One region of the Rhodococcus sp. Eu-32 genome, then DNA from elsewhere that is predicted to be linked to it. Evidence: riboswitches for the same ligand, from Rfam matches in the RefSeq annotation. Region 1 holds a riboswitch; each other region holds the start of a gene.
The links. Region 1 has a riboswitch for S-adenosylmethionine ahead of DK926_RS00420 (GNAT family N-acetyltransferase). Riboswitches for the same ligand answer to the same signal wherever they lie in the genome.
Positions count from the first base shown of each region.

Region 2: it holds a riboswitch for S-adenosylmethionine, as region 1 does, so the genes downstream of both, DK926_RS25955 (bifunctional o-acetylhomoserine/o-acetylserine sulfhydrylase) here and DK926_RS00420 (GNAT family N-acetyltransferase) in region 1, are expected to answer to the same signal.
Region 3: it holds a riboswitch for S-adenosylmethionine, as region 1 does, so the genes downstream of both, DK926_RS20540 (aminotransferase class V-fold PLP-dependent enzyme) here and DK926_RS00420 (GNAT family N-acetyltransferase) in region 1, are expected to answer to the same signal.

Region 1 covers NZ_QGNK01000001.1:73,131-82,494, reverse strand. Annotated here, with positions in the region: gene DK926_RS00445 (LLM class flavin-dependent oxidoreductase) at 1-267, opposite strand, end outside; gene DK926_RS00440 (MFS transporter) at 264-1,688, opposite strand; gene DK926_RS00435 (NtaA/DmoA family FMN-dependent monooxygenase) at 1,660-3,006, opposite strand; gene DK926_RS00430 (LLM class flavin-dependent oxidoreductase) at 3,009-4,037, opposite strand; gene DK926_RS00425 (LLM class flavin-dependent oxidoreductase) at 4,034-5,104, opposite strand; gene DK926_RS00420 (GNAT family N-acetyltransferase) at 5,101-5,613, opposite strand; SAM riboswitch class I at 5,623-5,718, opposite strand; gene DK926_RS00415 (FAD-dependent oxidoreductase) at 5,765-6,847, opposite strand; gene DK926_RS00410 (ABC transporter substrate-binding protein) at 6,856-7,830, opposite strand; gene DK926_RS00405 (amino acid ABC transporter ATP-binding protein) at 7,846-8,628, opposite strand; gene DK926_RS00400 (amino acid ABC transporter permease) at 8,625-9,364, opposite strand, start outside.
Region 2 covers NZ_QGNK01000038.1:6,397-16,701, forward strand. Annotated here, with positions in the region: gene DK926_RS25935 (HAMP domain-containing sensor histidine kinase) at 1-782, opposite strand, end outside; gene DK926_RS25940 (response regulator transcription factor) at 779-1,447, opposite strand; gene DK926_RS25945 (ABC transporter substrate-binding protein) at 1,578-2,615, shown strand; gene DK926_RS25950 (MFS transporter) at 2,630-3,913, opposite strand; SAM riboswitch class IV at 4,137-4,259, shown strand; gene DK926_RS25955 (bifunctional o-acetylhomoserine/o-acetylserine sulfhydrylase) at 4,449-5,786, shown strand; gene DK926_RS25960 (homoserine O-acetyltransferase) at 5,783-6,937, shown strand; gene DK926_RS25965 (DUF3017 domain-containing protein) at 6,949-7,224, opposite strand; gene DK926_RS25970 (bifunctional methylenetetrahydrofolate dehydrogenase/methenyltetrahydrofolate cyclohydrolase) at 7,229-8,095, opposite strand; gene DK926_RS25975 (pentapeptide repeat-containing protein) at 8,133-8,741, opposite strand; gene DK926_RS25980 (tRNA (cytidine(34)-2'-O)-methyltransferase) at 8,775-9,239, shown strand; gene DK926_RS25985 (DUF4349 domain-containing protein) at 9,243-10,145, opposite strand.
Region 3 covers NZ_QGNK01000019.1:23,587-33,891, forward strand. Annotated here, with positions in the region: gene DK926_RS20535 (Pls/PosA family non-ribosomal peptide synthetase) at 1-2,736, opposite strand, end outside; SAM riboswitch class IV at 2,926-3,041, shown strand; gene DK926_RS20540 (aminotransferase class V-fold PLP-dependent enzyme) at 3,090-4,433, shown strand; gene DK926_RS20545 (hypothetical protein) at 4,566-5,075, shown strand; gene DK926_RS20550 (YbaK/EbsC family protein) at 5,156-5,629, opposite strand; gene alc (allantoicase) at 5,756-6,715, opposite strand; gene DK926_RS27105 (DUF6480 family protein) at 6,780-7,001, shown strand; gene fes (enterochelin esterase) at 6,915-8,210, opposite strand; gene fepB (Fe2+-enterobactin ABC transporter substrate-binding protein) at 8,249-9,259, shown strand; gene DK926_RS20575 (2-oxo-4-hydroxy-4-carboxy-5-ureidoimidazoline decarboxylase) at 9,261-9,587, opposite strand; gene DK926_RS20580 (crotonase/enoyl-CoA hydratase family protein) at 9,707-10,305, shown strand, end outside.

The DNA of each region.
Region 1 (9,364 bases):
ACGCGTCGTCGCCGCGATCAGCGCCGACGTGACCAACCACGCGTCCTCGCAGTGAGCACCCGTCGGCGTCAGCACCGCATGGAAACCGAGCCGGTCGACGGTCTGCGCCAGACGGGTCAGGTAGTCGAGCGACGCGTCGCGATGGCCGGAATCAACCACTGCTGCAGCGTTTTCTGCAATGCGCACTCCGTGCGACGTACCACCGAGGCGTTCGTCGTCGCCACCGGTAGGAAGAAACCACGAAAACTTCGGTGCCGTCCTTGTCACTGCCCACTCCGTCTCTTGCTGTCCGTCACTGCACACGCCAACGATCCGAGCAACATCAGCGCGCAGACCCCGAGCCCCAGAACGGCTGCCCGCCCGAAGTTCTCGCTGTCCGCAGCGAGAACGCCCAAGTAGATTCCGGGCACCGCGGCGAGCGAGATCGTCGCCGACAATCGTTGCGACAGTTGGAGAAAACCTGCCGCCACACCGTTCGCGCCGGAAGGTGAATACTCCAGCGTCATACCGCGATTGGGCGCGTCGACGAATCCGCTTGCGAGACCGGACAGTGCGGCGAGGACGACGAACGCCGGCACGGTGAATTCCCTGGGAAACAGAGCGATGACCATGATGTACCCGGCTACGACGAACAGCTCGAGCACGATGGCACCGACGACCGCGTTGCGTCCGAACCGCGCCACCACCCGCCACCCGAACGCCGAGGTGATCGCCATCAGCAACGAACTGCCGACCATGATCAGCGCCGCCTGCAAAGCCGGATAGTTCAACCCCTCGATGAGATACAGACTGAGCACCGCTTGCAGCGCGAGCACGGCGCCGAACCAGAACATCGCCACCGCGGTGCCGAGTGTGTAACCACGCGCAGAAAGCAGTTCCGGTAGCAGGACCGGGACGCCGCCCGATGTCGAGAAACTCCTCTCCCAGAACCAGAACCCGACGAGCGTGCCGACGGATGCGAGAACGAGCACCGTAGACACCACAGCCCCCAGTGACGACACCATCGGCAGCAACAGCAACAGCGTCGCTACCCCGAGAGCGAGCAGTCCGACGACATCGATGCTCGCCCCCGACCGACGCACCTGATCCTTGCGAAGTGCGAACAGCGCGGCAGTGAGAGTCACCACCGCGAACGGCACGTTGAGCACCAGCAACAAGCGCCATCCGATGTCGGCGTCGGCGACCCCGAGAACGATTCCGCCGAGGATCGGACCGAACAGGCCCGCAAGTCCGCCAGCAGTGCTGTACGCGCCCAACGCCTTCGCACGTTCATGCCCGCTGTACCGATCGGTGATGATCCCGAGCACCTGCGAACTGACGGTGCCTGCGCCGATCCCCTGACCGAGGCGCGCGGCCACGATCATCCACGGCTCGGCAGCGAACGCACCCAGCAATCCCATCACCGAGAACAGGCTCAGCCCGAACAGGAACAGCCGCCGTCGCCCGATCACGTCCCCGAGGCGACCCGCGGGAACGAGCGCCAGTCCGAACGTCAGCGAGTAGCTGGCGAGGATCCACTGCACCTCGGAGGTCCCGGCATCGAGCGACGACCGAATCGCCGGGACGCCGATGCTCAGAACAGCCGAGTCGAGAAGCGTCGTGAAACCCGCTGCAGCGCAAACGAAGACATCTTTGCCAGTTGCTACCCGGTCGGCTGGATCAGCCCGCAGCGCTGTTATCGGTCTCACCGGACGTCCTGCGGGACAGCGGCTCACGCAGCCCGAGATGGCCGCGCAGCGTCGTCGACGTGTATTCAGTCCGGTAGGACCCGCGTTCCTGCAACTCGGGCACGAGCCAGTCGACGATCTCGTCGAGACCACCCGGCACGATGTACGGCGAGATGTTGAATCCATCCGTTGCGCCTTCGCGTACCCACCGCGTGAGCTCGTCGGCGACCTGACCCGGTGTACCTGCGAAGCCGGACCTGGCCGTCGTCTCGATGGCGACCTGACGCAACGACAGGTTCTTCGCCTCGGCCAAAGCGCGCCACTCCCTTGCCAATTCGATCGGATCCTTGCCGTCGCGGAAAGCACCACGCGTCGCCGAGATGGGAGCCGGCACCGGATCGTCCGCGGGGAGCGGACCGTCGGGATCGAGATCGGACAGGTCGCGCCCCCACACGAGCCCGATGAGCGACAACGCCGTCGGCCCGGTGAACTGGCCCTCGCGGACCCACCGTTCCTTCTCTTCTACCTCGTTCGCGTTCTCCGCCAACACTATCTGGGTACCGGGAAGGATCTTGATGTCGTCCTCGGGACGACCTGCCTTGCGGAGGCGAGACCGAATGTCGTTCGCGAACGTCAACGCTTCGTCGAAATGCGTTCCGTGACGGGAGAAGATGACGTCGGCGTTGGCAGCGGCGAAGTCACGGCCCTGCGGCGAGTCTCCGGCCTGGAAGATGACGGGATGTCCTTGCGCACTCCGCGGGAGGGTGGCGTCGAGCTCGATGTCGAATTGCGACGTGCTCTGCTGCACCCGAGTCGGTTCACCGTTCTCCCAGGAATCCCAGATCGCACGCGCCGCCTGGATGAACTGGCCTGCCCGCTCGTAGCGGAGCTCGTGGTCGAGAAACCCTCCCCGGCGGAAGTTCTCACCGGTCCACGCGTTGTCGGTCGTGACGGCATTCCACCCTGCCCTGCCGTCGGACAGGATGTCGAGACCTGCAAGGCGACGCGCGAGGTCGCCCGGCTCGTTGTACGTCGTGTTCTGGGTCGCGACCAATCCGATGTGTTCGGTGATGCCTGCGAGCGCCGCGAGCTGCGCGATGGCGTCGGGACGCCCGGCGATGTCCAGGTCGAGGATCTTGCCCTGCTGCTCGCGCAGGCGCAGACCCTCACCGAGAAAGAACGCGTCGAACAGGCCCCGCTCGGCCGTCGCGATGATCTTGCGGAACGTCTCGAAGTCGATTTGCGAACCGCTCTGCGGGTCGGACCAGATGGTCGTGTGGTTGACGCCTTGGAAGAAGACACCGAAGTGCACCTGGGCGTCCGGTCGAAGGACACTCATGTTCAGACCCTCTCGTAACGATTGACCGGCCGGGCAAGACCGAGGTTGTCGCGGAACGTCGATCCTGGAACCGGGCGATGCGCGACGCCTGTCTGGAACAGCTCGGGCAGGACGTAGCGGATCAGCACCGGTAGGTCCTCGTCGACGACCGTCGGGAACAGCCGAACCCCGTCTGCTGTGGAAGCTAGATCGGTGAGCAGTTCCGTCAGGCCGGCTGCAGGACCGGAGTAGCTCGTTCGACCCGCTGCCGTTGCGGCACCGAGTGATTCGAGTCGCTCGGCCGCAGTTGCGTCCGCGGTGTCGAGCGCGACGTCGATTTCGACGACGGTGAGCGCGTCCGTCCGCGACGAGGGTGTCTCGCGGACGAGGACGACGTCGACGAGGTCGCGCTCGTCCTCCGTGCCGAACACGACGAGCTGTCCCTGCGGTGGGCGCGGCACGATCGCCGGGCCTTTCACCGAGAACGACTCGCCCTGGAAGTCGACGTAGTGCAGCTTGTCGCGGTCGAGGAAACGCCCGCTCGCGACGTGGCGGATGACAGCGTCGTCCTCCCACGAATCCCACAGTCGTCGAGCGACGGTGATCGAGTCTCGTTGCTCGCGAGTGCGATCCGCGTCGGACGTCATTTCGGGTCGGCCCCACGCGCGGGCCGCCGCCGGGTCGGTCACACGAATCGGGATCCATCCGGCACGTCCGCGCGACGAGTAGTCGAGCGTCGCAAGCTGCGACGACGTGTGGAACGGCTCGGCGTACGTCGTGCCGACGACCGGGACGAGTCCGATCGTGGACGTGGTCGCCGCGACGAACGAGGCGCGGGCGACGGCGTCGACCCTCGCGCGTACGTCGCCGGACGGCGGGAGGATCGAGTCGTCGAACGTGGCGAACGTGAAACCCGCATTCTCGGCGGCCGCGACGCGACGCGATAGCGTCTTCCCGCTGATCGTCCCGCTCGACGGCTGGTTCGCACGCCGCGCCGCGCGTGGATGAGCACCCTCTCCGTCCAACTCGATTCCGACGGCGAAAATACTCATACGAGAACCTCTTTCAGGGCCTTGGCTGCGGCGAGTGGTCGGCTCGGAATCCGCTCGCGTATCACGGGTGCGACGTCGGACTGGAACAACTCCAGGCTACGACGCTGCTGACGCGCGGGGATACCGTCGGCATCCGCGCTGAGATGGATGATCTCGTGACCGAACTGTTCGTGGTACCGACCGATCTTGTCGACCACCTGCTCGGGGCTGCCGATCAGCGCGGAACTGCGCTCGACGAGGTCTTCGAGGGAGTCGAAGACGACCGGGAGTCCAGCGCTGCGTTGCGCCGCCAGCCGTGCCTCGAACGTGAAACGGTATGCGGCAACGGCCTCCTGCGACGTCGCGGCGACATGGAAGCCTGCAGTGCCGGCGCCCACGAGTGCGTCCTCGGGACGACGACCGTAGTGCGCCCAGCGCTCACGGTAATGGCGAATCAGTTCGGCGTACGGCTCGGGCGGATTGGTGACGTTGGCGGAGAAGATCGGATCTCCGTGCCGTGCAGCCAGATCCACGGATTCCCTGCTTGTCGCACTGCCGTGCCAGATGCGAATCCTGGACTGCAACGGGCGAGGTAGAGCTTTCGCGTCGACGAGCGGAGGCCGGAAACGACCGGACCACGTGACGCTGTCGCTGTCCCACAACGCGCGAAACAGTTCGTAGCCTTCACGATTACGATCCCATTGATCCTCGGGTGTCACGTGAAACAATGCGGCCTGGGCACTTCCGTTGCCCTTGCCGATGATCATTTCGAGTCGGCCATCGGACAGGTTGTCGAGCGTCGAATAGTCCTCGAAGGCGCGCACCGGATCGAGAAGGCTCAACGTGGTTACGGCCGTGAACAATCCGATGGTCGACGTGCGAGCAGCGATGTTGCTCAACACCACCGGTGGCGACGCCGAGATGAACGGATCTTCGTGACGCTCCCCCACGGCGAACCCGTCGTACCCCAGCTCTTCGGCGAGTACCGCGGTGTCGATGACTTTCCGGAATCGCTCCGCCGGGCTCTTCTTCTCACCGGAAACAGGGTCCGGCCGATGCGACACGAGGCTCATCAGCAGAAACTTCATGCGACACCCTCGCAGACGAGAAGCTTTTCGAACGGGTGTGGGCCGACGTCCTCGGCCGGGATCGACCGGTCGTACAGCGGCGTGTATCCGGCGGACAGATACAACGCGACAGCTTCCGGTTGCCGCCACCCCGTCGTCAGGTAGATGCGGGAGTATCCACGCTGTGTGGCGATGCGCTCGAGTTCTGCGACGACGAGTTTGCCGAGACCACGTTTGCGGTGTGTCGAGGCGGTCCAGATCCGCTTCAGCTCGGCGGTCGTGGCGTCGTACTGCCGGAACGCACCTCCTGCGACGGGTTGGCCACCCGAGATGGCGACGACGAGAGAGCCGCCCGGTGGGGCGAATTCCTCCGCCGGATAAGAGCGAAGTTCGCTGTACTGCTCACCGGGAGTGCGGCCGTAGCGCGTCGCATATTCGAGCGCGAGTTCCTCGATCAGCGGTGCGGCGAGCGGGTCGTTCTGGTGCACGGCCACGAATTGCAAGGCGAGCTGATCTTCCGACGTCGTCAAGTGCGGTTCCTTCCATCGATCCTGGCAGGAGCACCCCCACGCGCACGGCGTGATGGTTGCTGCGACGTCGTCGAGCCAAGGTCTCTCGGTCGCTCTGGATGGTTGTGTTCAGTTGTACGAACCGGGCACGACTGTATTTCATTCCCGATCGCTAGGAAACATCGCCGCCGTAACGCACGCCCAGACGGAACAGCTCCGGCGTCGATCCTCCGTCGACCAGATCGGCAACCAACTCACCGATTGCAGGCGCGAATTTGAACCCGTGGCCGGAGAAGCCGGCGGCAACCGTGAGATGTCCGACGCGATCGACGACGAAGTTCGAATCGGGAGTGGTCGTGTACAGGCACGTCAGAGCGTCGGCGGAGTCTGCGTCCACGCCCGGCAGCCAGCTTCTGGCGTACGCCTTCAGCCGTTCGATCCCTTCGAGGCCTGGGGTGAAGTCCCTGTCGTCGGGGTCCACCACCGGACCGGTTCCGTGTTCGCCGATCTTGATCCCTTCGACGCCCTGCAGCCCGTAGATTCCTTCGGTGCGGAGTTCTGCACCAGGATGGTGGATGAAGCTCGGCCAGTCGGCGTCGACAGTAGGCAGAAAATGTGCAGGTTGTTCCTGCGTGGTGACGAGCGTGGGAAGGTCCACCCGGCTGCCGAGAACTTTCGACGACCATGCGCCTGCTGCCACGACGACGTGGTCGGCTTTGTAGGTCCGAGAGTTCGTGGACACGTCCGACGCGGTGATCTCCCGCACCGGGCTTCCGTAATGCACAGCGGCACCGGCATTCCGGGCCGCGACGACGAAGGCGTCGACACTTCCGTCCGCATCCAACCGTCCGGCATCGGGATGATGCAGGACGGTCGTGTCGAACGCCAACCCGGGCCAACGCCGCCGCGCCTCGTGCGGGTGCAGAACTTCGGCAGCAAGCCCAGCGCGCGCCAAGGCATCTGCCCGGGGCGACACGGTAGCGGGCAAGCCATGGTCAACGGCACCCGTCAGTGTGAGAAGTTCGGTGCCGGTACTGTTCTCGAGTTCACGCCACAGCGTGTGAGCGCGTGACGCGAGCGATACGTAGAAGTCGTCGGCGTAGGCGTGTCGAAAGATACGCGAACTGCCGTGTGACGCACCGTTCTTGTGGCCGGGCTCGAACTGCTCGAGCAGGGTGACCTGGTGGCCTCGGCGCGCGAGAATCCACGCCGATGCTGTTCCGATCACGCCACCGCCGACGACTACTACTTTCATGCCTGGGTCTAGCCAGCCTTACGGGGCAGGCCCTGCGGGTTGATCACGGACTCGGTGACAACCTCGTCCTTCAGCCCCCAGCGGTCGATGACCTTCTGGTAATCGCCGTCCTCGATGGCGTGGTTGATCGCCTCCTGGATCGCGACGATCAGACCGTTGTCCTTCTTGGTGGTCACGGCGATTTCGCCTTGCAGGGCGTCGCCCGCACCGGACACCGTGCCGATGATCTTGCTGTCACCGCTGGTGGCCGCGTGGTAGACGGCGGACGGGTTGGGTCCGACGTAGCCGTCGATGCGCTTGGACGACAGCGCAAGGTAGTAGTCGGAGGTGTTCTGGTAGTAGGCGATCTCGGCCGGCGCGAGACCCTCGGCGATGTTGGCTTCGTTCCACCCGACCAGAAGTTGTTCCTGGTTGGTACCGGATCCGACACCGATTTTCTTGCCTGCGATGTCCTGACGGCCGTTCACGACCCAGTCCGTGTCCTTCTGAGTCTCGAAGGCGAGGTTGTCGAGACGGTACGTCGCGAAGTCGTACTTGTCCTTGCGCTCCTCGGTGACGGTGACGTTGGAGATGAAGACGTCGTTCTCACCGGAGTCGATCTTGACGAAGTTCTGCGCCCAGTCGGCGACGGTGATCTCTGGCTTCAGACCCAGAATGTCGGCGATGAGGATGCCGAAATCCACTTCGGAGCCGACGACGGTCTTGTCGTCGGTCGCGTAGAAGCGCAGCGGCGGAGCGGTACCGGCAGTTCCAGCAATCGTCAGGACGCCCGAATCACGAATGGACTGGGGAACTTTCGCCGCGATCTCGTCGACCTTGTCGGCGTGAACGCGGGTGGACTGCTCCGGTGAGAGGTCGAAGGTCTGACCGTCCTCGGTCACCACCTCCGACTCGGCGGTGGGTTCACTGCACGCGGTGAGCGTCAGTGCAGCAGCGGAGAGGGCAGACGCGAGGACGAGGAGTCCCCGGTTGAATCTGGGCATGGCTTTTCCTCGAGTTCAGAGAACGTGGGCGAGGAACGCTTTGGTGCGCTCCTCTCGGGTGTTGTCGAAAAGTTCCGTGGGCGTGCCGCTCTCGACGATCTGTCCGCCGTCCATGAAGACGACCGTGTCAGCGATCTCCTTGGCGAAACCGACCTCGTGCGTGACGATGACGAGTGTCGCGCCTTCACGAGCGAGCCCCCGAATGACTTCGAGAACCTCGCCGACGAGTTCGGGGTCGAGCGCCGATGTGGGCTCGTCGAACAGAATCACTTTGGGGCGCAACGCGAGTGCCCGGGCGATGGCGACGCGCTGCTGTTGGCCGCCGGACAATCTGCGCGGGTAGTCGTGCGCCTTCTCTTTCAAGCCAACGCGTTCGAGCAGAGCCAGAGCTTCGGGCTCGACGTCGGCGCGCCTCCGCTTCTGCGCCGCGATCGGTGCTTCGATCACGTTCTCGAGCACGGTGAGGTGCGGGAACAGATTGAAGTTCTGGAAGACGAAGCCGATTTGCGAACGCTGCTTCAGGATGTCCTTGTTGCTGAGCTCGTGCAGTTTGTTGCCCTTGCGGCGGTAGCCGACGAGATTGCCGTCGACCCTGACCGTGCCCTGATCCACCTTTTCGAGGTGGTTGAGGGTGCGCAGCAGCGTGGACTTACCGGATCCGGACGGGCCGATGATGACGGTGACCTCGCCCGGGCGAACGACGAGGTCGACACCCCTCAGCACTTCGAGCGGTCCGAACGACTTGTGTATGCCGCGGACTTCGACGGCGTACTTCGAGTTCTCCGGTGCGGCGGTCATCGGGTTGCTCCCCGAGGCGCGAGGGTGATCTCGGCGAGCCGCTTGCGTATCTTCTGGACCGGTGTCAGAGGGATGGTGCGCACCGCACCCTTGGCGTAGTGCCGTTCTACGTAGAACTGGACGACCGACAGGATCGACGTGAGGATGATGTACCAGATGGTCGCGACCATGAGCAGCGGAACGACCCGCCCGTTGCGGCCGTAGATGACCTGAACCTGGTAGAACAGCTCGGCGATGGCCATGACGGACACGATCGAGGTGCCCTTGAACAGGCTGATGACCTCGTTGGCGGCGTTCGGGAGGATCCCTCTCATCGCTTGTGGCAGGACGATCTTGAAGAATTCGCGACGCTTCGGAATGCCCAGTGCAGCAGCCGCTTCCAACTGGCCTTGGTCGACGGAGATGATGCCCGCCCTGACGATCTCGGCCGAGTACGCAGCCTGGTGCAGCGCGAGACCGATGATGGCGGCCGTCGAACCGCTGATCACGTTGTTCACGTCGAACTCGAAGAACGCGGGACCGAACGGAATTCCGAGCGTGAGAGTTTGGTACAGGTAGGCGATGTTGAACCAGAACAGCAACTGCACAATGAGAGGAATCGACCTGAACGCCCAGATGTAGAACCAGGAGATGACCTGCAGCACAGGGTTGTTCGACAGGCGAGCCACGGCGAGCGCGATGCCGATCGCGATCCCGATGAGTGTGCCCCAGAACGTCAGCTGAATGGTCAGCCACA
Region 2 (10,305 bases), on a different contig from region 1:
GCGTCGGCAACCTCGAGGTGCAGCCCGGCTGACGTCGCGCGTGCGGACACCGTCACCTCCGACCCTGCCGGTGCGTGCCGGACCGCGTTCTCGACGAGATTGGTGACAACCTGCGTCAGCCTGGATCTGTCGGCCGTCACGGTCAGGTCAGCAGGATCGACATCGGCACGTACACAGGCATATTCGACGGTCACCTCGTCGAGAAAGGAGCCGACGGCGAAGGACTCGGGGCGCAGCGGCAGCACTCCCCCTTCGAGCCGAGACAGGTCCAACAGCTCGGTCACCAGATCGCCGAGCCGCTCGGTCTGCCGCAGCGCGAGCTCCAACGACGTTCGGTCGGGCACGGTGACGCCGTCGACCATGTTCTCCAGCACGGCTCGCAAAGCGGCGATCGGTGTCTTGAGTTCGTGCGAGACGTTGCCGATCAGTTCTCGTCGATACGTATCGGCAGCTTCGAGATCGTGGGACATGGTGTTGAACGCCGCCGCGAGCTGTCCGACCTCGTCGCGTGACGTGGCACGCACCCGCGTCGAATAGTCCCCGCGGGCCATGGCTTTCGCGGCCGACGTCATCTCACGCAACGGCGACGTCATGCCGTGCGCCAGCACCTGCACCGCAACCAACGACATGACCAGCGCCGCCACGAGGGCATACCTGAACTGCCATCCCGCGCCGATCCAGAACACGACGCTGGCGACGACCAACACGACGCCGACGATCAGCGAGACCTTGAGTTTGAACGAGGTCAGTGCGTCGAGCGGCCGCGGAATAGTGCGCGTCATCGCGGCACGTCCAACGCATACCCGACGCCGTGGACGGTTCGGATCATGTCGCCACCGATCTTGCGACGCAACGCTTTGACGTGACTGTCGACGGTTCGGCTGCTGGCGGAATCTCCCCAACCCCACAGTTCGGCGAGCAACGTCTCGCGGGTCACGGCCGCACCCGGACGATGGGACAGAAACGCAAGAATGTCGAATTCGGTACGCGTCAAATGTATTTCGTCGCTCCCATGGCACACGCGCCGAGCCTGGTGGTCGATTCGAATGGGGCCGAACGACAGAGCCGTCGCCGACGCGTTTCGGTTCGCGCGACGCACGAGTGCGTGAACCCGAGCGACGAGTTCTCGCATGCTGAACGGTTTGGACAGGTAGTCGTCGGCGCCGACACCGAGCCCGACGAGCATGTCGGTCTCGTCGGACTTCGCGGTGAGCATCAGCACCGGTACGGGACGGTCGGCCTGAATACGCCTGCACACCTCGAGCCCGTCGAACCCCGGAAGCATGACGTCGAGAACCACCACGTCGGGATCGACGCGCGCACATACCTGCACGGCCGACGGCCCGTCCGCGGCCGTCACGACGTCGAAGCCCTCGCCGCGCAGGCGTGCCGCGAGCGCGTCGGAGATCGTCGGTTCGTCGTCGACGACGAGCACGGTGCGGTTCATGTTCACGACACTAGAGGGCCGTCATGGAGGAGTTCGGCAGGAAATGTGGAGGTTCCGTGAAGATCGACACCACGCGATTCGTTAGGGTCGGCTACCCTTAGCCGTCATTCATCCTCCGAAAGGGACCTCGATGGTCGAATTCCCCCGTTCGTTCCAGATCGCCACCGTTGCCTTCGCGGCTGCGCTGGTGCTGTCCGCGTGCTCGACCCCGTCCGACGACGGTGAAGCCGACGCGACGGCCGCCGGCAACGGCGCCTTCCCGGTCACCGTCGAGCACGCGTTCGGTGACACGACGGTCGCCGCCGAGCCGACGCGCGTCGTCGTCGCCGGGTACACCGAGCAGGACACGGTGCTCGCCCTCGGCGTGACACCAGTCGCCGTCACCGAGTGGTACGGCGAACAGCCCTATGCGACGTGGCCGTGGGCGCAGGAAGCACTGGGCGACGCGACGCCCGAGGTCCTCAGTGCCGACGACGGCTTCCAGTACGAACGCATCGTCGCCCTGGACCCGGACCTGATCATCGCAACCAACGCCGGACTCGACCGCGACAGCTACGACAAACTGTCCGAGATCGCACCGACGATCGCGCACTCGGGCCAGTACACGCAGTACTTCGAACCGTGGGACGTTCAGGCTCGCAACATCGGCAAGGCGCTGGGCAAGGCGAACGAGGTCGACCAGCAGATCGACGCCGTCGAGCAGAAGTTCGAGGCCGCCAGGGCCGAGCACCCCGAGTTCGTGGGAACCAAGGCGATCTTCCTGCAGAACGCGTTCTACGACGGCGCAGCCATCGCGTACCAGAACGGACTCAGCACGGACTTCCTGACGGACCTCGGGTTCGTCGTCCCGTCGGAGATCGATCGATACGCACCACCGGAAGGCGGCGGTCAGGCCGCCATCCCGCTGGAGAACCTGTCGGTGCTCGACACCGCGGACGTGCTGCTGTGGGGAACCGAGAAGCCGGAGGATCGCACCGCGCTGGAGCAGGAGCCCGTGTACCGAAACCTCGATGCCGTCGAGGAGGACAAGTTGGTCTTCACCGACGGCATCACAGCGGGGGCGATCTACTTCACGTCGTTGCTGAGCTTGCCGTACGTGGTCGACAAGTTGACGCCCGCATTCGCGAGCACGCTTGCCGGGGACGGCGCGGCCACGACCAGCAGTTAGCCCCGCGGGCGACGCTAAGCAGCTGCGGAACCATCCGCGCGCACAGCCTTGGCGTCGTCACGGCGCTGCATCCACATCGCGGTGGCGAGGACGCCGAGTCCGGCCACCGCGAGGATCGCACCCGCAGCGGCGGGCGCGGTGTACCCGAACCCGGCCGCGATGACCGCGCCGCCGAGCGCGGCACCGATGGCGTTCGCGAGATTGAACGCAGCGTGGTTCAGCGACGCCGCCAACGTCTGAGCATCGTCGGCGACATCCATCAGCCGAGTCTGCAGACCCGGGATGACCGAGGAACCCGACGCACCGATGAGGAACAACAGAACGAGCGCGGTGACCGAGTTGTGCGAGGCGATCACGAACAGCGCGAGGAACACGGCCATGGCAGAAATCGAGACGAACGTACCGCGCAGTTGCAGCTTGTCCGCGATCCAACCGCCGAAGTAGTTTCCGGCGATCATGCCGAGTCCGTAGATCATCAGTGCTACCGGGACGAGCCCCTTGGCCAGGCCCGAGACGTCGGTGAGCGTCGACGCGATGTACGTGTACACCGCGAACATTCCACCGAATCCGACCATGCCGACGAGCAGTGTCATCCAGACCTGGACGCGCCGGAGTGCACCCAACTCGGTGATCGGGTTCGTCGTCGGCATTCCGTCCAGACGCGGCATCCACATGATCAGCGCCGTGACCGTGAGCGCACCGATGACGGCGACGACGGCGAAAGCACTGCGCCATCCGAGGCTCTGGCCGAGCCACGTCGCCGCGGGCACGCCGACGACGTTCGCGATGGACAGTCCCATCATGACCATGGCTACGGCTTTCGCGCGCTTGCCGGGCTCCGCGAGATGCGCGGCCACGAGCGCGGCGATACCGAAGTACGCGCCGTGCGGGAGTCCGGCGACGAACCGCGATGCGACCAACTCGTGGAAGCTCGGCGCGAACACCGTGCCGAGGTTGCCGAGCGTGAACGCGGCCATCAGCAGGATGAGCAGAAGCCTTCGCGGAACACGTGCGGCCAGCGTGGCGATCGCAGGAGCTCCGACGACGACACCCAACGCGTACGCAGAGATCATGTGGCCGGCGGACGGCTCGGAAATTCCCATCGACGACGCGACGTCCGGCAGCAGACCCATCGATGCGAACTCGGTGGTTCCGATGCCGAAACCGCCGATCGACAACGCCACCATCGCGAGCCGTCTACTCGTGGAGTGCGGCCGCTTCTCGGTACTCAGGCCGTGAGACACCTTCGAACGCACGGCGCCGACATTCTTGGCGAGGGCGGAATCGGTGACAGACACAGCAGAACGACCTTGTCTCGAGAGGGGGAACGGAAGCATGAAGAAGGGACGGACCCTGGAGGGAACGTCCCTGCGATCCATTGTCGTCCCGCACGCAACGGATTTTCTTCCTGATCGGCGGTGATTGTGCTCACGAGACACTTATCCGCAGGTCACAGTGCACGATTTCGGAGTTCCGACGTCGCTATTCCTCCCGCCCGGGCGCACCGCTAGGATTCCAGCAGGTCATGAGCGCCAGCATCGAGCCCCGGCTTGCTGGCCGGCAACCCTCCAACCGCGGTGGGGTGCTCCGGGTGAAGACCTGGTTACTCGGTTGCAGAACGCAACCGAAGAACAAGCGCGGGTCCGCAGGACGGTCTCAGGCCGACTCGGCGGGCCCACTGACCGGGCACGACTGGCCAGACGGGCACGACTGGACCGCGAAGGCCCCCGAGGAGGTTTGCATGTGTTGTTGTCTCGATAGGCCCCGCCCGGCCCTCGCATGCGAGTGCCGTTTCGAATTCTGCACATCCTTCGAAGACGGAGTATTCACGACATGACCGAGAACAACCCCGACGTAGTCGACGCCGCAGGCGCCCCGATCGAGGATCCGACCGCGTCCTGGAGTTTCGAGACCAAGCAGATTCACGTCGGCCAGAGCGCCGACGGAGTCACCCGTGCGCGTGCTCTGCCGATCTACCAGACCACGTCGTACACGTTCGAGAACACCGACCACGCCGCCGCACTGTTCGGACTCGCCGAACCCGGCAACATCTACACCCGCATCATGAATCCGACGCAGGACGCCGTCGAGCAGCGCATCGCCGCGCTCGAAGGTGGCGTCGCCGCACTGCTGCTGTCGTCGGGACAGGCCGCCGAAACGCTCGCCATTCTCAACCTCGCCGAGGCAGGCGACCACATCGTCTCCAGTCCGCGACTGTACGGCGGCACGTACAACCTCTTCCACTACACACTGCCCAAGCTCGGCATCGAGGTCTCCTTCGTCGAGAACCCCGACGACCTCGAACAGTGGAAGGCCGCGATCAAGCCGAACACCAAGGCCTTCTACGGCGAGACCATCTCGAACCCGAAGAACGACATCTTCGACATTCCCGGTGTCGCCGAGGTTGCACACGCCAGCGGGATTCCGCTGATCGTCGACAACACGGTCGCCACCCCGTACCTCATCCAGCCGTTGACGTTGGGCGCCGACATCGTCGTGCACTCGGCGACGAAGTACCTGGGAGGCCACGGAACCGCGATCGCAGGCGTCATCGTCGACGGCGGCACGTTCGACTGGACGCAGGGCCGTCACCCGAATTTCACGACGCCCGATCCGAGCTACCACGGCGTCGTGTTCGCCGAACTCGGTGCGCCTGCCTACGCGCTCAAGGCTCGTGTGCAGCTGCTCCGCGACATCGGCGCGGCCGTGTCCCCGTTCAACGCCTTCCTCATCAGCCAGGGACTCGAAACGCTCAGCCTGCGTATCGAGCGCCACGTCGAGAACGCGCAGAAGGTCGCCGCGTTCCTCGAAGCACGCGAGGACGTCTCCAGCGTCGGCTATGCGGGTCTTCCGTCCTCACCGTGGTACGAGCGAGGACAGAAGCTGGCACCCAAGGGACAGGGCGCGATCGTGTCGTTCGAACTGACCGGCGGCGTGGACGCGGGCAAGAAGTTCGTCGACGCGCTGAGCCTCCACAGCCATGTCGCTAACATCGGGGACGTGCGTTCACTAGTCATCCATCCCGCGTCGACCACTCATTCGCAGTTGACTCCGGAGGAGCAGCTCGCCTCCGGCGTCACTCCCGGCCTGGTCAGGCTCGCAGTGGGCATCGAGGGAATCGACGACATTCTCGCCGATCTCGAACGCGGTTTCGCAGCGGCGGCGTCTTGACCATCAGCTCCGTGCACGACGCCCTGTCGGCCGCAGGATTTCCTGCGGCCGACGGGCGGCTCGGCCATGTCGACATAGGTGACCTCGAACTCGAAAGCGGCGCGACGCTGCGCGGTGTGACGATCGGGCTGCAGCGGTGGGGCACCATCTCGCCCGCTCGCGACAACGTGGTGCTCGTCGAGCACGCGCTGACCGGTGATTCGCACGTGTCCGGCCCTCCCGACGACGCCCACGCGCTGGCGGGGTGGTGGGACGGAATGATCGGCCCCGGCGCACCCGTCGACACCGACGAGTGGTGCGTCGTCGCCACCAATGTTCTCGGTGGGTGCGGCGGCACGACGGGTCCGTCGTCGATCGCACCGGACGGCAAGCCCTACGGCAGCCGATTCCCGGAGATCTCCATCCGCGATCAGGTCGCCGCCGAAGCTGCACTCGCGGATGCCCTGGGCATCGAGCGTTTCGCTGCCGTCGTCGGCGGCTCGATGGGCGGGATGCGCACGCTCGAATGGATCGTCGAATACCCCGAACGTGTTGCCGCCGCGCTGGTTCTGGCCGTCGGCGCTCGCGCGACGGCAGATCAGATCGGCACCCAGACCACACAGATCGCGGCCATCATGTCCGATCCCGACTGGCAGGGTGGTGACTACTACGGCACCGGCAAGGCTCCGCTCACCGGCCTCGGCATCGCACGCCGGATCGCCCACCTGACGTACCGCACGGAGAGCGAGCTCGATCTACGCTTCTCGAATTCGCCTCAGGCGGAAGAGGATCCGTGGAACGGCGGTCGCTACGCGATCGAAAGTTACCTCCAGCACCAGGCCACGAAGCTGGTCGGCCGTTTCGACGCGGGAACCTACGTGCTGCTCAGCGAGGCGATGAACCGCCACGACATCGGCCGTGGCCGCGGCGGAGTCGAAGCCGCGCTGGCTCGCGCGACCGTGCCGACGATCGTCGGCGGTGTCGACTCCGACCGGCTCTACCCGCTGCGCCAGCAGAAGGAGATCGCACGGGGACTGCCGAACTGCAGCGGCCTCGAAGTAATCCAGTCACGCGACGGCCACGACGGCTTCCTCACGGAGGCAGGAGCCGTGGCGAAACTGCTCGGCGAGACGATGGACCAGGCACGACAGAACCGCAGCGCCGACAACTGAGCGGCGGGCGGTCAGTCGGTGCCCAGAGGATCGATGGAGGCGGAGAGAAACACGATGGCTCCGCCCACCAACGCCAGTGCGGCGACGTCGAATCCGCGGCTGCGCACCTGAAGCAAGCCGACGCGGTTCTCCGGTAGACACAGGCGGAAGCCCGCCGCCAGGATGGTCGCCACACCGAGGACGAACGCGCCGCGCCGCCACCGGTCCGCGAGGACCAGCGCCAGCGCGGCGAGGATGACGAGCAGCACCACCAGCAACGGAAGGTTCTTGCGGATCCGCTCGCCCATCGGATCAGACCGCCGCGGTCGTCGCGTGCATCTGCTCGGCCCGTTCGACGACATTGGCCAGCAGGAACGCACGCGTCAGCGGTCCGACGCCACCCGGGTTGGGAGACAGGAAGCCCGCCACCTCGGCGACATCGGCGGCGACGTCGCCGCGCAGTCCCTCGTCCGTGCGTGTGACGCCGACGTCGAGAACGGCTGCACCGGGCTTGACCATGTCGGCGGTGACGATCCCCGGGACACCCGCGGCTGCGATGACGATGTCGGCACGACGAACCTCGGCGGCCAGATCCTTGGTCCCGGTGTGGCACAGAGTCACCGTCGAATTCTCGGATTTGCGAGTCAGCAGCAGGCCGATCGGGCGACCGACCGTGACACCGCGACCGATCACGACGGCGTGCGCGCCGTTCAGCTCGACGTCGCAGCGACGCAGCAGGTGCACGATGCCGCGCGGGGTGCACGGAAGCGCCGCTTCCTTGCCCAGCACGAGGCGTCCCAGGTTGATGGGGTGCAGGCCGTCGGCGTCCTTCGACGGATCGATGCGCTCGAGCGCTGCGTTCTCGTCGAGGTGCTTCGGCAGCGGCAACTGCACGATGTAGCCGGTGCACTCGGGGTTCGCGTTCAGCTCGTCGATGACGGCTTCGAGATCTGCCTGCGAGATGTCGGCCGGAAGGTCGCGGCGGATCGACGTGATGCCGACCTTCGCGCAGTCGCTGTGCTTGCCGCGCACGTAGGCGGCCGAGCCCGGGTCGTCGCCCACCAGAACGGTGGCCAACCCGGGCACGACGCCGCGCTCACGCAGAGCCGTCACACGCTGGGTCAGGTCGACGAAGATCTCGTCGCGGGTCGCCTTGCCGTCAAGAATTCTCGCAGTCACGGCTGCCATTGTTCCAGGCGACGCCGAACCCGTGTAGTCAACCCTCGACGGACAATCCGTGCGCCTGGGCGTACGCGACGGCCTGCGTCAACTCGATGCGCGCGCTTGTCACGACGGCGGCGACCCACAGGTTCGCGTCGACCCGCGCGCCTCGGAGGTCTGCCTCCTGCAGTTTCGCGCCCGTGGCCCGAGCGCCGGACAGGTCGGCCGACCGCAGGACGGCCTTGCGCAGATCGGTGTTGACGAGATTGGCCTCGGCCAAGCGACAACCCGTCAGGTCCATGCCGCGCATGTCCGCTCCCCCGAGCCCGACGAGCGTGAAATCGACCTCGTCGAACGTCGACGGGCGCATCCGCGAATCGACGAACGTCGACCCGATCAGCGTCGAATTGCGAAACGCACTGTGCTGCAAGTTCGTTCGAGTGAACGTGCACGACCGGAAAGCGGTGTTCACGTGGACCGACTCGGTCATGTCCGTCCCGGTGAAGTCGCATTCGGTGAACACCACCGACGACGTCTTCACGCCGCTGAGGTCGGCATCGCGGAACGTGCACGAGACGTACTGCCGGTCCGTCCACTGCTGCTGGTCGAGTCGCGCGTCGGAGAAGTCCTCGCCGATGATCTGTTCGCCGTCCACCTGCTCCATCCTTGCGGTCCCGCTAGTGGCAGAGTGAACCGGGTGTTTCGACTCATGTTCTTCGAGCCCCGCATCCCACAGAACACCGGCAACGCGATCCGCCTGGTGGCCGGGACCGGGTGCGAACTGCACCTCGTGGAGCCCCTCGGCTTCGACATGTCCGAGCCGAAGCTCAAACGCGCAGGCCTCGACTACCACGACCTCGCGTCGGTCACCGTGCACGAGAACCTCGCCGCCGCCTGGGATGCATTGGCACCCGAACGCGTCTACGCCTACACCGCACATACGACGCGTTTCCACACCGACGTCGCGTACCAACCCGGGGACGTACTGCTGTTCGGGCCGGAACCGACGGGACTTCCCGACGAGGTACTGGACGATCCCCGAGTCACCGACAAGCTACGCATTCCCATGATCGCCGGCCGCCGATCGCTCAACCTCGCCAACTCTGCGGCGGTCGTCATGTACGAGGCGTGGAGGCAACACGGGTTCGACGGCGCGGTCTAGGTATCAGGTGTCGCTCGGGTCCGGTTCGGGCTCGGTCGCAGGCTCCGTGTCCGACGTCTTCCTCGCGGTCCCTCGAATCGCCCGGACGACCCCGTAGACGACCCCGGCCGCGATCGCGAGCGCCCCGATCCACGGGATCGCGCGTCCCAGCGCGACGACGCCGTCGGCCATCGCGTCCAGCAGCGAATGCCAACCCGCGACGAGACCGTCCCAGAACGAATCGGGTCCAGGAGACGGCGTCGCATCGTCGGTGGTGAATTGGATTGTGATGGTGGACAAATCGACTTGGTCCGCAAGGTAGTTCTTCTGTGACGTGAGACTGTCCAGTTCGCCCTGCCTGCTCGACAGCGCGGACTCCGCTTCGATCAGATCCGCAGTGGTGGTCGCGCCGGCAATCAGCCCCTTCAGCCGATCGACGGACGCCTGCAGCGCACCGATGCGCGCATCGAGGTCCTGGTACTGCATGGTGACGTCGTCGCGCGAAACACTGACGGACGTCACCTTCCCGAGCCCCTCGATGCGGTCGAGGGTGCCGGTCAATTCGTCGGCAGGGATACGTGCGGTGATGGAACTGCTCGCCGTCGAATTGTCCGTCGCGGGATTCTCGGACCGATTGTCGACGCGTCCGCCCACCTCTTCGACGACGGACGTCGCGTCCCGTGCCGCTGCGATCGGATCGACCGCGGTGATGTAAACCTGGCCCGTCACAACCTCTTTGCGCTCCGACGAGTCCGGCGAACCGGGCGCCTGATCCCGCGCCGCGGTTCCCGATTCGGGCGCAAGCGCCACGCCCGGTTGCGAATAGGACTCTTCGGGCGCCGGGGCTCCGGAGGTCCCGTCCGATCCACTGCATCCCACGACGAGAAACAACGATCCGACCAGGGCGGCAACCAGGCTGCGCGTCATCCCAGGATGGTAGATCAGCGTGGCCCATCGGCGGGGAGTACCGAATCGTTACAGCCATAGGGATATCTCACTGATGACCTGAGCGCGGAACCGGGGTACGGTGTCCCGCACCGACCCATTTCGTTTCGTGAAGGAGCCTCCTGTTGTTCTCCGCTTCCAC
Region 3 (10,305 bases), on a different contig from region 1:
GAGGCCGATGCTGAGGAGCCGGACGGCGGCCAGCGTGATGACCGCGAACGTGCCGAGCGACACGAGGGTCGCGACGGGCAGCATGATGGCCGCACGGCCGATGGCCTCGCCGATCGAGGTGGCAGTGTGCAGCCACCAGCCCATCAGCACGAGCGAGACACCGATCGAGAAGATGGCCATGCCCGACAGGAACAGCGACGCGACGCCGTACGCCAGCATCCACTGAATCGCGCGCGGGGGAGTCTCGTCGGGCCAGGGGTGCTCGGCCTTGCCGACCTTCTGAGCGGGCGAACCGGCCCACAGCTGCCCGGCCTTGACCTTGCCGACGACGGCCGAGCCGGCGCTGACCACCGCGTTCTTGCCGACGGACGTTCCGGGGAGAAGCGTCGAGCGAGCGCCGACGGCAGCCCCCGCGCCGATCTTGATACCGCCGATGTAGACGAGGTCGCCGTCGATCCAGTGACCGGTGAGATCGACCTCCGGTTCCACCGAACAGCCGTCCCCGAGTTCGAGCATGCCGGTGACCGGCGGAAGTGTGTGCAGGTCGACGCCCTTGCCGACCTTCGCGCCGAGCGCGCGGGCGTAGTAGACCATCCACGGTGCTCCGGACAGGTTCGACGCCCCGCTGGCGTCGGTCAGACGCGTCGCTGCCCACAGCCTGATGTGAGCGCTGCCGCCGCGACTGTAGGCGCCGGGTTTCAGGCCTGCCAGCAGGATTCGCGAGCCGACGACCGAGATCGCCATGCGGCCGACCGGCGTGATGAACAGGACGAACGCGACGAGAATCCACCACCACGACACCGTCGGCGCCCACGGAACCTCGGCGAACCACGACATGACGTTGAACAGAATCCCCAGCCACGTGACCCACTGCAGGCCGGTCAGCGTCGTCAGCGGAACGGTCGCGGCGATCTGCGCCCACTGCGCCGTGCGTGACGTCGGTTCGACCTCACGCGGCACGACCTCGACCGGCGGTTTCAGCTCGTCCAGGTATCGGGCCAGTGAACCGAGCCGTGGGTGGTCGTAGAGCTGGGCGACGGTGATCTCGGGGAACCGCTCACGCAGTGCCGTCACCAACTGGGCAGCGGACAGCGAGCCGCCGCCGTTCTGGAAGAAGTCGGCGTTCTCGTCGGTCACCTGAGCGCCGAGGATGTCGGTCCACAGCTCGGCGACCCAGCCGGCAGTGCCTTCCAGCGCCGACGCGTCACCGAGCCCCGGCAGAGGCCAGGGCAGTGCGTTGCGATCGACCTTGCCCGACGTCCGCGTCGGCATCTCCTCGACGAGCGCGAGCCGCGGAACGAGCGCAGCCGGGAGCTGCTCGGACAGCAGCGTCCGCGCCGCATCGAGGTCGAAATTCTTGTCGGTGCTGGCGAGATAGCCGACCAGCACCGAGTTGCCTGCACCCGTCTTGCGGACCGCGGCCGCAGCACCGGCGACGCCGGGGAGAGCCTGCAGCGCGTTGTCGATCTCGCCGAGCTCGATGCGTCGACCGCCGAGCTTGATCTGGTCGTCGGCGCGGCCCTGGAACAACAGACCCTCGACTTCGAGCTTGACGAGGTCGCCACTGCGATAGGCGCGCTCCCACCCGAGCGTCGGCATCGGGGCGTATTTCTCGGCGTCCTTCGCCGGGTCGAGGTAGCGCGCGAGGCCGACGCCGCCGATGACGAGCTCACCGACCTCGCCGACGGCAACCGGCTGGCCGGACGCGTCGACGACGGCGAGATCCCAGCCGTCGAGTGGCAGGCCGATACGGACCGGACCCTTGCCGTCCATGATCGACGCACACGCGACGACGGTGGCCTCGGTGGGCCCGTACGTGTTCCACACCTCGCGACCGTCGACGGCGAGGCGTTCGGCCAGCTCCGGCGGGCACGCCTCGCCGCCGAAAATCAACAGGCGGACGGCTTCGAGCGCCACAGCGGGCCACAGAGCTGCGAGCGTCGGGACGGTCGAGACGACCGAGATGTCACGGGAAACGAGCCACGGTCCGAGATCGAATCCACTGCGGACGAGCGAGCGAGGTGCGGGAACGAGACACGCGCCGTGACGCCACGCGAGCCACATCTCCTCGCAGGACGCGTCGAACGCCACCGACAGACCTGCCAGCACGCGGTCGCCCGGACCGAGGGGATCGTCCTGCATGAACATCCGCGCTTCGGCGTCGACGAATGCCGCGGCGTTGCGATGGCTGACGGCGACGCCCTTCGGCGTACCCGTCGAACCCGACGTGAAGATGACCCAGGCGTCGTCGTCGGGGCTCGGGATGGTCAGGGTGTCGGGCAGGGGAATGTCCTGCTTGTCGGCCGTACCTGCAGCGATGCCGCCCGCCGTCACGACCGCGGTCACCTTGGCCTCACCGAAGACAAGCTCGGCGCGCTCGTCGGGGTCGTCGGCGTCGACGGGCACGTACGCAGCACCGGCGTTCAGGATCGACAGAATCGCGACGTACAACGAGAACGAGCCCGATGGCATCCGGACGCCGACGCGGTCGCCGCGCCGAACTCCCGCCCTGGCCAGCCATTGCGCGCCCTCGTCGATGTCCTCGAGCAGCTCGCGGTAGGTGATCGACGTGCTTCCGTCGTCGATCGCCATGGCGTTGGGATGCTGTGACGCCGTCGACCGCAGGACGTCGATGAGGGTGCGCTCACGAGGAGCGCGATCTCCGCGCAGAAATTCGGCAGGTATGGCTGCAGACGCCTGCGTCTTCGTCGGTTCCGATCGTGATTCCACAGACAACCGGGTGTTCCTCTTCTCGAATCGTCAACGTGATTTGTGGGTCGTTATCTCATGTTGGGTTTGCCAGAAGGTGAACGGCTGCATGGTCGAGACACCGGGCGAAGTTTACTCGCGTGGTGCGGCTTCGCCCCGCGGGTTTCCTACCTGCCGGGTTGACAATGACGAGAGTCGTTTGCCATTCTCTGTTCAGGTCATGAGTACCAGCGCAAAGCCCCGGCTCGCTGGTCGGCAACCCTCCTCCGCGGTGGGGTGCTCCGGGTGACGACCTGGCCGACGCCGGAGAACCGGTGCGGCAAGCGCGGACTCGAACGCCGTATCGGCGTGGGTCCCCGAACGACAAGGGGATAATTGTCATGACTGCTGTTCTCGAGAAGACCTGTGCACCGTTCGCTGCGGTCAGCGGCGCGAACGTGCAGGTCCCGCTCGTCGACGGAACCACCTGCAGCTACGCGAACTTCGACTACGCGGCCAGTGCACCTGCGCTCGCCGAGGTGTCCGCGCGAATCGAGGAGCTGCTGCCGTTCTACTCCAGCGTGCACCGGGGTGCCGGATATGCATCGCGGGTCTCGACGGCCGCATACGAGAAGGCCCGGGTGACCGTCTCCGACTTCGTTGGAGCGCAACAGGATTCCGTCGTGATCTTCACGCGGAACACCACCGACTCGCTGAACCTTCTCGCCGGCTGTGTCCCGGGAGACACCGTCGTGCTCGACATCGAGCACCACGCGAACCTGTTGCCGTGGAACGGGCGTCGCGTCGTCGTCGCAGCGGACTCGGTTGCCGAGACGGTTGCGCGCATCGACGCGGAACTGCGGACGAAACCTGCTGCGCTGCTTGCCGTCACGGGAGCGTCGAACGTCACGGGCGAGGTGCTGCCCATCCGCGAACTCGCGACGCTCGCGCATCGGCACGGTGCTCGAATTCTCGTCGACGGTGCCCAGTTGGTGCCGCATCGCCGCGTGAATCTTGCCGACCTGGGCGTCGACTACCTCGCTTTCTCGGGCCACAAGCTGTACGCGCCGCACGGTGCGGGTGTCCTCGTCGGCAGGCGTGACTGGCTCGACGCCGGTGAGCCCTACCTTGCCGGTGGTGGTGCGGTGCGACACGTGACCACGACGTCGACGGACTGGGCTCCGTCGCCCGCGCGTCACGAGGCCGGGACCCCGAACGTGCTCGGCGTCGTCGCGCTCGCAGCCGCGTGCGAGGCGATCACGGCGTACGAGGCGGCAGGTGCCGTCGACCACGAGCGTCGTCTGTGCACGCGGCTACGCGACGGGTTGGCCGGAATCGACGGAATCCAGCTCTTGTCGGTGTGGAACGACGCTCCGGACAGTGTGGGCATCGTCACATTTGCACTCGACGGGTACGGCCCGGGCGAGATCGCCGCATACCTGTCCGCCGAACACGGAATCGGCGTGCGCGACGGCAAGTTCTGTGCCCACCCGTTGCTGCAACGGCTCGGTTACGCAGGCGGCGCCGTGCGGGCCAGCCTGGGGCTCGGTAGTTCCGATGCCGACGTCGACCGTCTCGTCGACGCCGTCGCGCAGCTGGCCTCGTCCGGCCCCTCGTGGGTCTACGAGGAGGACAACGGATGGTGGAACCCGGTGCCCGATCCGCGCCCGTTCCCGGCGATTGCCGACGGCGGCGCAGGCGTGGGATCCCCGTGCGCGAACGGAGAGGTTAGCATCGGGTCATGACAGCAAATGTCGTGTCGCAGGGCCGATTCTGGCGCGACAGGTACGTGGATCTGTGCCGCACGGCCTCCGGGTCTTGTAGGCGTTCGGGTAGGACCTAGGCAACCTTCCCCTGCTTCCACGACAGGACATCTCATGTCGAACACTTCACCCGTACGCGTCGCCGTCGATCATGCGGGCACCTGGACCGAAATCACCGACGCCGTTCCGACCGAGGCGGTCGCCCGCATCGTCGCCGCAGACCTTCGTGAGGGCCAACAGGCTCGCACGGCACTGCGCTCCGATGCAGTGGCCGCAGGCAAGGATGCCGACAGCGTCGCAGTCTTCCTCGACATCGAGTTCCACATCGCCGACGACGCCAGGACTGCGCGTCGTGAGTTCGCGGCGTTGGACGTGCCCGCCGTTCCCGGTTCGATCCGGTACGTCGGAACCGCTGCCGGTCTGGCGGGGCTCGTCGCCGACGTGAAGGCCGCCGAGGTGGCCGACGGTGTCACCCTCGTCGCAGTCGGACCCGAGGCGCGCAACCTGGCCGACGTCGCAGCGGGCGTCGTCCCGTGGTTGGAGGACCGTGGCGTCGCGTTCCAGGTCGACGGACTGCTCGCCGCGACGGGTGCCATGCCGTCGGCGCGTGAACTCGCGTCCTGAGCGCGACTGACTGCACACGATCGACCCGAATCGACGGGAAATCGCCGATTCGGGCCGATTGTGTGCATCGAGTTGCGCAGTCAGGTCACATCCACGGCGAGGCCTGCCGTGATGCGTAGCAGCTCCTTGAACGTCGTCCTGAAGATCGTGTTCGGATGCCCTGCCGCAGCCCACAATTCGGGGTACTGGGACAGCGACTCGTCGACGTAGGTAGCCAGGTTGGTGGGGTGCCCGACGGGTGCGATGCCGCCGATCGGCTGATCCGTCGCCAATTTGACCAGATCGAGCGGTGCGCGCTGCAGCGTGCCGCCCAACCGTTCGCCGGTGGCGTTCGAGTTCACCTGGTGGGCTCCGGACACCAGCAGCAGCACCGGGTCGTCGTCGAGGAGGAACACCAGCGATTTCACGATCGCGCCGACGCTCACGCCGAGCGATTCCGCAGCGGCTTCTGCGGTCGATGTGGGTTCGGGCGAGGTGACGACCACCCCGTGGTGCCCGCGCGAGATCAGGATGTCGGCGACATGCGCCGCGTTCGGGTGGAGAAGCCGGGGCATCCTCCAAGAGTATTGCCAGTCGAGCAACTCCGCAGGCGCAAAGGGCGACCCGTCAACCGAGGCGGGAGTGGAGCCTGCGGAATGAGCCATCATTCGAGGCGGGAGTGGAGCCTGCGGAATGAGCCATCACTCGAGCAGATCCCCGAACAGCCGCAGGCGTGCCATGCCGCCGTCGGGGTAGATGTCCATCCGTACCTCGGAGACGGGCTCGGCGGCGTCCAGGACGAACCGGTGACGGGTGTCCGGCTGCAGACGAGTCCGGGGGAGCAGCTCGATCCATTCCCCGTCGCCGAGACGGCCTTTCAGCGACGCCGCGCCGGGGGCATTGCCGAGGAAGCAGGATGTGTCGAGTTCGGCCAACCGGACGGTACCGGTACCTGCGAGCATGACCTGAACCCAGTCGTTCGCGTCGTTTCGCCGGCGGGACGTCTCCCAACCCTCGCCCATCGATCGCGGCGGGCCGGGGAACAGCAGGTTGTTCGGCGAGCTGTAGAACATGTTGGAGCACGCCGACACGTAGCCGCCGTTCTCGAGCGCCGCCAGGTCGAACGGGCCCGCAGCGAGAAAACGCGGGTCGGGACGTCCACGGCCCAGAACGCGCAGCCGTGCGACGCCACCGTCGGGGTAGATCGACAGCTTCACGTGCGTCCAGCGGTCGGAGGACTCCACCTCGAACCGGTTCTCGGTGTCGCCGTTCACGGGGCTCCGCGGAACGATGGTCTCCCACTCGGCGTCGTCGTACAGTTCCTGGCCCGACGGGAAGCCCTCGACCGTCGCGGCCTCGACGGAGATCTCGGGCGGGTAGTTACCGGTGAACCACGCGGTGTCGACGACGACTGCATCGACGACGCCCGGTGCGCCGAGACGCACGATGGCCTCGTCGTACCCCGCTTCCCGACGCCGACGCGTCTCCCAGCCGTCGTATATCTGTCCCTTGTGTCCGAATGTGGCCTTGGAGAAATCGGCCTTGCCCGGGGTGATCAGATTCTCCTTCTCCGCGAACGTCTCGTCGTTCGCCCAGACGACGGCACCGCCCAGCGTGCGAACGGCGAGGTCGGGCAGGGGAAGGGGGAACGTGGCCGTCATACTCGTGAGAATAAGGGAAGACTCCCGGCGGGTTGAGTCGAAGCGCATCGGGTACTCGCGAGACATGACTGCTCAGAACCCCGAACCCGACGACACTGCTGGCCTCGAACCCGGTGGTGGCGTCGCTCCAGGGGACACTCCTCCCGTCGAGACCGGCGTCGGGGGACCCAATCACGAACCTCCTCAACGTGGATTGGCCCTACCGGTCGTCTTCCTCGGAATCGTCGCGCTCCTCGTGATCCTCGTCGTCGCATTCTTCGTCGGCCGAATCGCCGGTCTGTTCTAGCAATGTGATCAGCGCCGACGTCAATCCTCCCCTCCAACACAGAGTTTCGTGCCCACCGTCGAATTCGTGGTAGTCGACGGTGACGCCACGCGCGCGCAGCAATGTCGCGACGCGGTGGTTGTGTGCCTGCATGTCGCCCTCGTGAACTCCGACGTCCATGACGACCCGTATCGGCAGTGCGTCCGACGATGCGGTGAGCATCTCGGCGACGCGTCCGCCGAGGGGCCCGCGCACGCCTCGGTGCGACATGATCGGCCACCAGAACGACCCGGATTGGCTTGCGACAAGGCCGAATCGGTGTGGGAACTCCAGGGCAGCGAACAGCGATGCGAGGCCGCCGAAACTCTGCCCGGAGACGACGGTTCGACGCGGATCGCTCGTGAACGACGCCTCGTGCGCCGCGAGTGGGATCAGTTCGTCGACGACGGCCTCCCAGAACGGGCGGTGACAAGGCAATTCACGACTGCGCATGTCCCCGTCGCCGGAATCGACGAACAGGATCACCGACGGTGGAAGTGCGTCGTCGCGCACTGCGGCGTCGAGCACCGGAGCCAGCGGTGCCTCGTCGATCCATCGTCTGCCGTCGAGCACGATGACCAGCGGCCGCTCGGAGGAAACCCCGTGGCCGACGGTCTCGTGAATCCAGACGTCGCGTGAATTCCCGAGAGAACCGCTGTGCCACCGTAGTTTTCGAGGTGCCGAATCGAGAGTGGTGTCGTCGTCCCACCATCGTTGAACGGGCGCGTCGGGCATCTCCGCGATCGATTCACGACCGAAGCGTCGGATGTTGTTCTCGTCGGGGACGGCATGCTCGAGTAAGCCGAGGAAGCGAGTGCGGACACCCTCGCGTGTGGCGGCGACACCCGGCGGATCCAACGTACGAACGACGTCCTCCGCGACGGGCATGAAGCAGTAGGTCCCGCGCCACGTGCGGGTGATCTCGGTGCTCCAGAACCAGATTCCGCTGTCGTCCACCTGTGTCATGACGGTCAGGTCTTCGGCGTGGTGGTCGGTGAGCGAACTCGCGTCGAAGTAGACCCTGAAGGGATTCTTCGCTGCATCTCTCCACAAGAAAGTCACCCGGACCCGGCTGTCGCCCGAGGGTTCGATGCGTGGAAGTCCCGCTCTCGATACGCCCGTCCAGAACACGTCTTCCGACCCGGCAGCGATCAACTCGGTGCGCAACTGCGACTCCACGTCCTCTAGCATGAGGCAAGCCTAACCTCTGGTCGAAAGGGTGTTCTGACGTGTTCGGAAGAAGAAGCGGTCTGGTGCGTACCGCGGCGGTACTGGCGGTCGCGGCCGTAGGTCTCGCCGGTTGTAGTTCCTCGGAGGGACCCGACGCGGCGGACGCGCCGTCGTCCACGAGCGGTGACGCGGACTGGCCACGGACGGTCGACACGGAACAGGGCCCCGTGGAGATCCCGGCCGCACCGGAGCGGATCGTGTCGACGTCGGTCACGTTGACCGGAGGTCTCCTCGCGATCGATGCACCCGTCGTGGCGAGCGGTGCCACGTCACCCAACACGGACGTCGCCGACGAACAGGGATTCTTCACCCAGTGGGGTGACATCGCGGTCGAGCGTGGTGTGGAACCGCTCCCGTCGGCCGACATCGACATCGAGCAGATCGTCGTCCAGGATCCCGACCTGATCGTGGTCTCGAAGACCGGCGCGGATTCCGCGATCGAGCTGTACGACGAGCTGAGCCAGGTCGCCCCGACGATCGTCGTCGACTACGGCAACAAGACGTGGCAGGACGTCGCCACCGTCCTTGGCGAGGCGACGGGACACGAGTCCGACGCCGCGGACGTCATCGCGACGTTCGGCGACACCGTCGAGGCCGCGAGAGAGGCGATCGCTCTTCCGCCACAGCCGACGACCGCGCTGGTCTACAACGGCGCCGAGTCCGCGAACGTGTGGACCGGCGAGTCGGCGCAGGGCAAACTGCTGGTCGACCTCGGGTTCACCCTCGCCGAGATGCCCGACGCCGTCCTCGGCGACACCAGCATGGGTGCGCGCAAGGACATCGTCTCCGTTTCGCCCGAGAACTTCAGCCGCGCGTTCACCGGTAACACGGTCGTGCTCGTCAGCGCGGACGAGTCGGACGTGGCTGCGTATGTCGCCGATCCGCAACTCGCACAGTCGCCTGCCGTCACCGGAGGCCACGTCTACGACGCTGGCCTCGACAGCTTCCGGCTCGACTACTACAGCGCGACCAACGTCGTCGAACGATTGCAGGAGCAGCTGGCCGCGTAGGTCAGTACGGAGGCCAACCGCCCTCGGGGCCCAGCAGTTTCGACAACCGAGTGCGGTTGACCTTCGCCAATTCCCGCCGCAGCATCGCCGCGTCGACCCCGGTGATCGACGGACAGGTCGACGCGAGCGCATCGACGTCGGCATCGGACAGCTCGCCGAGTTCGAGATCGGCCCGGGTGAAGAACTCGGCGTACGAGCCGTATGCTCGTCCGTCCGCCACGTGCGACGCCCACGTCACCGAGCAGCAGCACTCGAAGAGCGCATGTACCGCCTTGTGGCGCGGCAGGTCGTTGAACACATCCAATCCAAGACCCTGATGCATCATCATGGATCGATGATGAGCCGCGATGGCGGCCACCTCCAGCGGTTCCGCACGGTGTTAGCGCAGGCGTTACGCGGCGTAACACAGCCTGACCTCGTCGCTGTGTCCTCCATTAGGCTCGCCCTATGACGGAACAGAGCTGGAAGGCATTCTCGGTGGAAATCTCCGACCACGTGGCGGAGGTGACGCTGATCGGTCCCGGCAAGGGCAACGCGATGGGTCCGGATTTCTGGAGCGAGTGTCCACAGCTGTTCACACAGCTCGACGCCGATCCGGAGGTTCGTGCGATCGTCCTCGCCGCGTCGGGAAAGCACTTCACGTACGGGCTCGACCTCGCTGCGATGGGCGGTGAATTCGCGCCGCTGATGGCCGACAAGGCGCTTGCGGGCCCGCGCACCACGTTCCACGACACGATCAAGCGGATGCAGCTGGCCACGGGCGCCGTCGCCGACTGCCGCAAACCCGTCGTCGTCGCGGTACAAGGCTGGTGCATCGGCGGCGGACTCGACCTGATCAGCGCCGCGGACATTCGCTATGCCAGCGCCGACGCCAAGTTCAGCGTGCGCGAGGTCAAGGTCGCGATCGTCGCCGACATGGGGTCGCTCGCGCGGCTTCCCGCGATCATCGGCGATGGTCACGTGCGCGAACTCGCGTTGACGGGCAAGGACATCGACGCCGCGCGTGCAGAGAAGATCGGGCTCGTGAACGACGTGTTCGACGACGC